2 linked regions of the Armatimonas rosea genome follow. The protein of the gene in region 1 binds, or shares a complex with, the protein of each later gene. Links are inferred from orthologs where the notes say so. Each region holds a gene or a part of one and is shown in the gene's direction. Other genes may lie near its edges.

Evidence for each region.
Region 2: the proteins of atpC (region 1) and atpG are in contact, whole or in part, in a cryo-EM structure (PDB 9ITS), measured with the Chloroflexus aurantiacus proteins. The link is inferred for Armatimonas rosea from one-to-one orthologs. Residues at the interface, in WP_012258892.1 of Chloroflexus aurantiacus: Glu6, Val8, Thr9, Ala10, Glu11, Arg12, Val13, Thr26, Lys27, Asp28, Pro39, Leu40, Met41, Thr42, Ile43, Phe66, Glu68, Val69, Leu70, Arg73, Thr75, Leu77, Ala78, Asp79, Arg102, Gln107, Arg110, Asp111, Leu114, Ala117; in WP_012258894.1 of Chloroflexus aurantiacus: Pro2, Arg9, Arg10, Arg12, Ser13, Val14, Asn16, Val17, Ile20, Thr21, Met24, Val27, Lys31, Arg34, Ala41, Thr42, Pro44, Tyr45, Arg48, Met49, Val52, Arg88, Leu90, Arg142, Asp145, Ala146, Lys148, Leu149, Val205, Asp206.

Annotation. Positions count from the first base shown.
Region 1 is NZ_JACHGW010000004.1:336,235-339,447, reverse strand. The notes cover bases 42-2,943. They hold atpC (ATP synthase F1 subunit epsilon), read left to right. Parts: upstream 42-1,245; coding sequence 1,246-1,641; downstream 1,642-2,943. Other genes in these bases: ispD (2-C-methyl-D-erythritol 4-phosphate cytidylyltransferase), read left to right, coding at 2,879-2,943; HNQ39_RS21045 (PIN/TRAM domain-containing protein), read left to right, coding at 1,697-2,854; HNQ39_RS21055 (glycosyltransferase), read right to left, coding at 42-1,072. Outside these bases: HNQ39_RS21060 (FKBP-type peptidyl-prolyl cis-trans isomerase), read left to right, coding at 1-18; more of HNQ39_RS21055, read right to left, coding at 5-41; more of ispD, read left to right, coding at 2,944-3,213. UniProt on the Escherichia coli protein: Produces ATP from ADP in the presence of a proton gradient across the membrane.
Region 2 is NZ_JACHGW010000001.1:743,796-746,934, forward strand. The notes cover bases 296-3,123. They hold atpG (ATP synthase F1 subunit gamma), read left to right. Parts: upstream 296-1,179; coding sequence 1,180-2,067; downstream 2,068-3,123. Other genes in these bases: trpD (anthranilate phosphoribosyltransferase), read right to left, coding at 296-1,111; HNQ39_RS03310 (di-heme oxidoredictase family protein), read right to left, coding at 2,146-3,123. In the rest of the region: indole-3-glycerol phosphate synthase TrpC, read right to left, coding at 1-95; more of trpD, read right to left, coding at 92-295; more of HNQ39_RS03310, read right to left, coding at 3,124-3,139. UniProt on the Escherichia coli protein: Produces ATP from ADP in the presence of a proton gradient across the membrane. The gamma chain is believed to be important in regulating ATPase activity and the flow of protons through the CF(0) complex.

The DNA of each region.
Region 1 (3,213 bases):
CTCGTTAAAGTGCTCTAAGCGCGCTGTCGATACGCCCGAGGATCGTTCCGACGTTTTTTTCGCAGTCGAAGCGCTGCTCGGCATCGCGGCGTGCGGCCGTGCCCATGGTCTGCACGTGCGCAGGGGCACTCATCAGAAACTCCATCCGCTCGATCAGGGCATCGCTGTCGTTGGGCGGGAGGAGATAGCCGGTCTCACCATCCCGGACAATATCGCCGATCCCTCCGACATTGCCCAGAAGCACGGGAAGCCCCGCTGCCATCGCCTCGATTCCTGCCAGCGAGTAGCAGTCGGCACGGGTGGGGAGCACAAACAGGTGGGCCTTCTGGTAGAGCGCGACCAGGGCGGGATCGTTGGGGCTGAGGTGGTTGTAGACATGCACGTTGGGATGCTGGGTGGGAACCTGGTCGCGTGTGACCAGATGGAGGTGCCAGTTCTTCTTGCGTGTCTTGTGGGCCCAGTCGAGGAGGAGATCGCCGCCTTTACGGACAAAGTCTCCACCCACAAAGAGGATATGCAGCGCACCGTCGAGGGTGCGCTCCGGCATGGCCCAGCGATTCAGATCAACTCCGGGTGGCACGACCTCCACCCGCGACGCATCCGCGCCGTAGTCCTCGATCATGCTCTGGGCGGCCCAGTGGGACCAGGGAAAGAGAAGACGTGCTTTTTGGTAGAAGTCGCAGCGGGCCTGCTCCTTCCAGCGCTCATAGGCTCCAATGCGGCTTTGGTGCTTGTTATAGAAGTCTCCCATGCCCGTGAGCTGGGAGGGAGTGCAGTCGATCGCAACAAAGTAGGGCTGGCGTGCGAGCAGGCTGCGGTGGTTGTACGTGACCGCAGGGGCACCGATTAACAGGCCGTCGAAGTGCTGGTGGCGGAGCCCGGCGCTGAGCGTGAGCTGGGAGCGTAGGCGTGCCTTGAGCCCACTCGGAAGAAAGGGGAGACGCTCGAGGAGCCCATCTTCACGGTACCAGTCAATGACAATCCACTCAGGGGTGAGGGGAGGAGCAAGCCGGGTGAGGCTCTCCCGCCAGTTTTGGTACTGTGTCTTGAGCCCAACTTCTGTTGAGAACACAAATCCGACCCTTGGGTGAGGAAGCATTGTTTGCACGAAAGACATCTTCAGGACAAGAATGGGCAAGAATCATGCCGGATATCGTTTCTCCGGTGATTCAGGAATGGTACAATGACCATCAAGTACGCTCTCACGAAGAGAGTTAGAGGTTAGAAAACTTGGCTGCGAACTTTATGTTGGATATTGTCACCCCTGAGAAAACCGTGCTCTCGGGGGAGGTCTCGTCTTTGCAGGTCCCCTCTGTTGAGGGAAGCCTGGGAATTCTGGCAGGACACGCGCCGCTTTTGGCTGAGCTGGGAGTCGGGGAGTGCGTCGTGCGCCTAGCCGATGGTACCACACGTCAGCTCGTTGTTGCGGGTGGGTTTCTGGATGTCTCCAAGACCAAGGTCTCCGTCTTGGCCAGCACGGCAGAGTTCGATGACGAGATCGATGTGAATCGCGCCGAGGCAGCACTGGTACGTGCTCGTGAGCTGATGAACTCCTCAGAGAATATCGACCGAAACGAGCTCATGGCAAGCATGCGCCGCGCTCAGGCAAGAATCCGCTTGGCTAAGGGCGGCAACGGTTAGGGCCAAATCGACGCAGAGTTTAGTACATAGAGTCTAGTATAGAGGAGTCACACACATGAACAATAAGATTTGGCGTCTGGTTTTTACGGCCCTCCTCGTTGGTCTTGCGGTTGGGGTGGGGTTGTATGCGTCCAATATCGTCTTCGACTTCCTCCTAGAGAAGAAGCTATTGTCCGAGGGCCAGCGCTGGGTCTACTGGCTGGTCTTTGGGCTCTCCAGCATCGTCTTTGGGTTTGCCCTGGGGCGGTTTGTCTTTCGCAAGATCGAGAGCCTGGGAGACCAGGTTCGTAAGATGTCGGCGCGGGATAAGATCGCCATTGGTGCCGGCCTCAGCATCGGGATCTTCATCTCCGCAGCGATCTCCGTGGTGATCTTCAGCGCGGTGAAGAATCCGCTGGTGGCGGTCGCGATCGTGCTGCTGGCGGGGGTGATCATCAGCTACCTCACGACCGCGGCGGCCTTCTCGATGAAAGAGGAGCTCCACTTCTACATGCCCCAGCCGGCCAAGGAAGAGGAGGACGATGCCATCCCGACTGCGGCGGCCTTTAAGATCCTCGACACCAATGTCATCATCGACGGTCGGGTGGCCGATATCGCGCGGGCGGGGTTTGTCGAAGGGACGATGTACATTCCCGGCTTTGTCCTCGATGAGCTTCAGCATATCGCCGACTCCGCCGATGGCCTCAAGCGGGCACGCGGCCGCCGTGGGCTGGACATCCTCAACCAGATGCAAAAAGAGCTCACGCTGGTGGTACGTACCTACGACCGCCTGGTTCCTGAGAAGGAAGAAGTGGACTCTCGGCTCGTCAAGCTCGCCAAGGTGCTCAATGGCTCGCTCATCACCAACGACTTCAACCTCAATAAAGTCGCGGAGCTCCAAGGGGTTCCGGTGATGAACATCAACGAGCTGGCCAATGCGCTCAAGCCCGTTGTCCTACCCGGTGAGGAGATGCGAGTCGCGGTGGTTCGTGAGGGCCGTGAGCAGAACCAGGGAATCGGCTACCTCGACGATGGCACAATGATCGTGATCGAGGGCGGTCGGCGCGTGGTCGGCGAGACCGTCGAGGTCGTGGTGTCGTCGCTGTTACAGACCACTGCGGGCAAGATGATCTTCGCGCACATCAAGGACGAAGACGCGAGCTCGGACTTCGACCGCAACGTGCGCTCGTACACCCGCGGGCCGCGCACTCCGACTCGAACACACCGCTCGTAGAGGCGTTGTGAGGACTTCAGAGCCATGCGCAAACAGCCTCCTCTCACGGCCCTGATCCCCGCGGCGGGAAGAGGGGAGCGCTTTGGCAGTGAGCAAAACAAAGTTCTGAGCGAGCTCTTGGGACGCCCCATTCTCGGCTGGACCCTGGAGGCGTTTGCCCAGTGCGACGAGATCGGGCGGATTGTCTTGGTGGGCTCCGAGAGCGATACCGATGTGCTTTGGGCGCTGGGCGATCAGTACGGGGGAGGGAAGCTCCAAGCGGTCGTGCTCGGGGGCAGTACGCGCCAAGAGAGTGTTCGGCGCGGCCTGGATGCGGTCGGGACGGAGTTTGTCCTGATCCATGATGCGGCCCGCTGCTG
Region 2 (3,139 bases), on another replicon or contig:
CAGCGGGTGGTGAGGCTGGCGGGGGTGTGCTGGGCGCGCAGGGCCGCGAGCTCGTCGCGCTTGGTGGCGAGAATCTTATCTAAAATCGTGCTCATGATGCGTCTCGGGCAGTAAACTCCACAAACTGCTCTAGCTTGGTGCGGGCCGCGCCAGAGTCGATTGCCTGGGCGGCGAGGGCGATACCGGCGCGTAGAGACTCGGCGCTCCCGGCGACATAGAGCGCCGCGCCGGCGTTGGCCAAGACAATCTCGCGGCGGGGGCCGGGCTCGCCGGCGAGGATCGCGCGGACGGTCGCGGCGGGATCGTCGTGCGGGGCCAGTGCCTCAGGAGTCGTCTCGCTCAGGCCGAGGTCTGCGGGAGTGAGGGTGTAGGTGGTCACCGTGCCGTCCCTGCCCTCCGCTACCAGCGTCTCGCCGAAGGTCGAGAGCTCGTCGAGGCCCGCCTTGCCATGGACCACGAGCACATGCTCGGCCCCAAGGCGCAGCAAGACAGTGGCGAGCGGCTCGCAGAGCGCGCCGTCGTAGACCCCGAGGACTTGGCGTGTCGCGCCGGCCGGGTTGGTGAGGGGCCCTAAGGCGTTGAAGATCGTCCGAAAGCCCAGCTCCGCGCGAACAGGGGCGGCGTGCTTCATCGCGGGGTGGTGGCTGCGGGCAAAGAGAAAGCCAATCCCGACCTCGTCGATGCAGCGCCCTACCGACTCGGGCGAGAGATCCAGCCGCGCCCCGAGCGCCTCTAAGACATCGGCGGAGCCAAACTTGCTGGTTGCGGCGCGGTTGCCGTGCTTGGCGATCGCGACTCCCGCGGCGGCGGCGACAAAGGCAGCGGTGGTGGAGACATTGAAGGTCTTGCGGGCCGCGCCCCCAGTGCCGCAGGTATCCACCAGCGGGCGGCGCGTGGTCGTCACCTTGAGCGAGTGCGCCCGCATCCCGCGCGCAAACCCCGTGAGCTCCTCGACACTCTCTCCCTTGAGCCGCAGCGCCGTGAGCAGGGCCCCGAGCTGGGCAGGAGTCGCCTCGCCGGCCATGACCTTGCCCATCGCGGCCTCCGCCTCTGCCTCGGAGAGCATGTGGCCACCGATTACCTTTGCCAGAACTTCTTTCACAGCAGGCATTAGACCACTTGGAAAACTCCGTAGCAAGACGGCGTTAGGGAGGGGGGATATGGTAAAATAGGGCCGCTATGCCCTCCATGCGTCAGATTCGCGGTCGTATTCGCACCGCCAAGAATATCCAGCAGATTACCAAGGCGATGAAGATGGTCGCCGCTGCCCGTCTCAAGCGTGCTCAGGACCGTGTGGTCGCCGCTCGCCCCTATGCCAACAAGATGAAGGAAGTCATGGGGTCGCTGAGCAAGGCCGGTGCGGGCAACATCACCCACCCCCTGCTTGAGGTGCGCGCGCCCGAGAAGGTCGGGATTGTGGTGATCAGCGCGGACCGTGGGCTCTGCGGCTCGTACTCGACCAACCTGCTCAAGAAGGTCCAGGAAGTGCTCCGAACCGGCGGTGTCGAGGGCGGTGCGGTCACCCCCGAGACCACCAAGCTTCTGCTGGCGGGGCGCAAGGCACAGACCTACTTCCGCCGCCGCCCCTACGCCATCGTGGGGGAGTTCACGCTCAACATGACCAACCCGAGCTTTGCCGAGGCACAAGAGATCGCCAAGCAAGCGCGGGATCTCTACACCAGCGGTGAGGTCGATGTGATCTACTTGGTCTACACGAAGTTCCTCTCCGCGCTGGTGCAGAAGCCCATGGCGGTCCAGATGCTCCCGATGGTGGCCGAGGACGATATCGAGGCGAGTGGGACCAACGAGGACTATATCTTCGAGCCCGATGCCGAGACGCTCTTTGGCAACATGCTGCCCCGCTCGGTGGACACGCTGGTCTACCAGGCGCTGATCGAGTCCGTGGCGAGTGAGCACGGTGCCCGAATGACCGCGATGTCGTCCGCAACCGACAACGCCGGCAAGATGATCGCGGGCCTGACCCTCGCGGCCAACCGCGCCCGCCAGGCCGGTATCACCAAGGAGCTCGCCGAGATCGTGGGCGGCGCCGACGCGCTCAAGGGATAGGCCCCCTGGCCCCCACAAGTGGGGGAGACATAAGGAAATCCCCCGTGCCGCAGCCTGCGGCACGGGGGATTTTTGTTTTTAGAGCGTCCCGAGGAACTCTAATAGATCCGCTCTGTCGGTGGCGCTGAGGTTGGCATAGCGCTGCGCTGCCGCACTCGCCTCGCCGCCGTGGGCACGGATCGCCGCATCGACTGTCGTGGCACGGCCGTCGTGGAGGAAGAACTTGCGCAGCCGCAGGCCCCAGAGCGGCGCGGTGCGGAAGTGGTCGCCATCGGCGCTGCCTTGGACGACACCATCACCCATCCCTAGGTCGTGGGTCAGCAGGTCGGAGAAGAGGTTCACGGGGCGGTTGGAGAGCGCCGCCACACTGCTCGTGCCCGTTCGGAGGGTGGGGATGTGGCAGGCCGCACAGCGAATCTTGGTGAAGACCTGGCTCCCCCGTGCGCTCGTGACCGTTGCCGGTGCGGGGTCGGGCGCGGCCAGGAGGCGCATGAAGGTGGCAAAGACCTGGACATCTCCGCCATCGTCCTCCGGCTCCGGCACCACATCGTAGAGCGCTTTACCTTGGGGCAGAAGGTCGAGGGAGAACGTCGGGGTGGTGATGCCCATCTCATTGAGGTAGGCATCGGCAGAGAAGTGCTCCAGTGTGGCCACCTGCGACTTCCAGCCGAAGCGTCCCACCTGCCGCAGACCCGTGAAGGGGCTGGTGGCGTAGTTGGCGACCCCCGTGATTCCATCGGGGTCGCCGCTCTTGATGTTCTTGAGGATCTCGCTATCCGGGATCGCCTCGATCAGCCCCGCCCCAAAGAGCGGTGTGGTGATGCGCCGGGAGACATGCTCGGCTCCTGGGGGGACAACCTCGGCGGGGATACTGTGCCCTGGCTCCAGCTCATCGATGGTGCGGCGCTGGAGCACCGGGCCACCGAGCTCGACCAGGTCCGAGTAGCGGGCTCCCGCGCCCGCCCCGATCCGAGTCACGCGCGAGAGCACCAGGTCCTCACCTGCTCCCCCCACGCCTCCTGCCGAGTGGCACTCGCCGCAGCTTCGGCCATTGAAGACCGGCCCCAGCCCT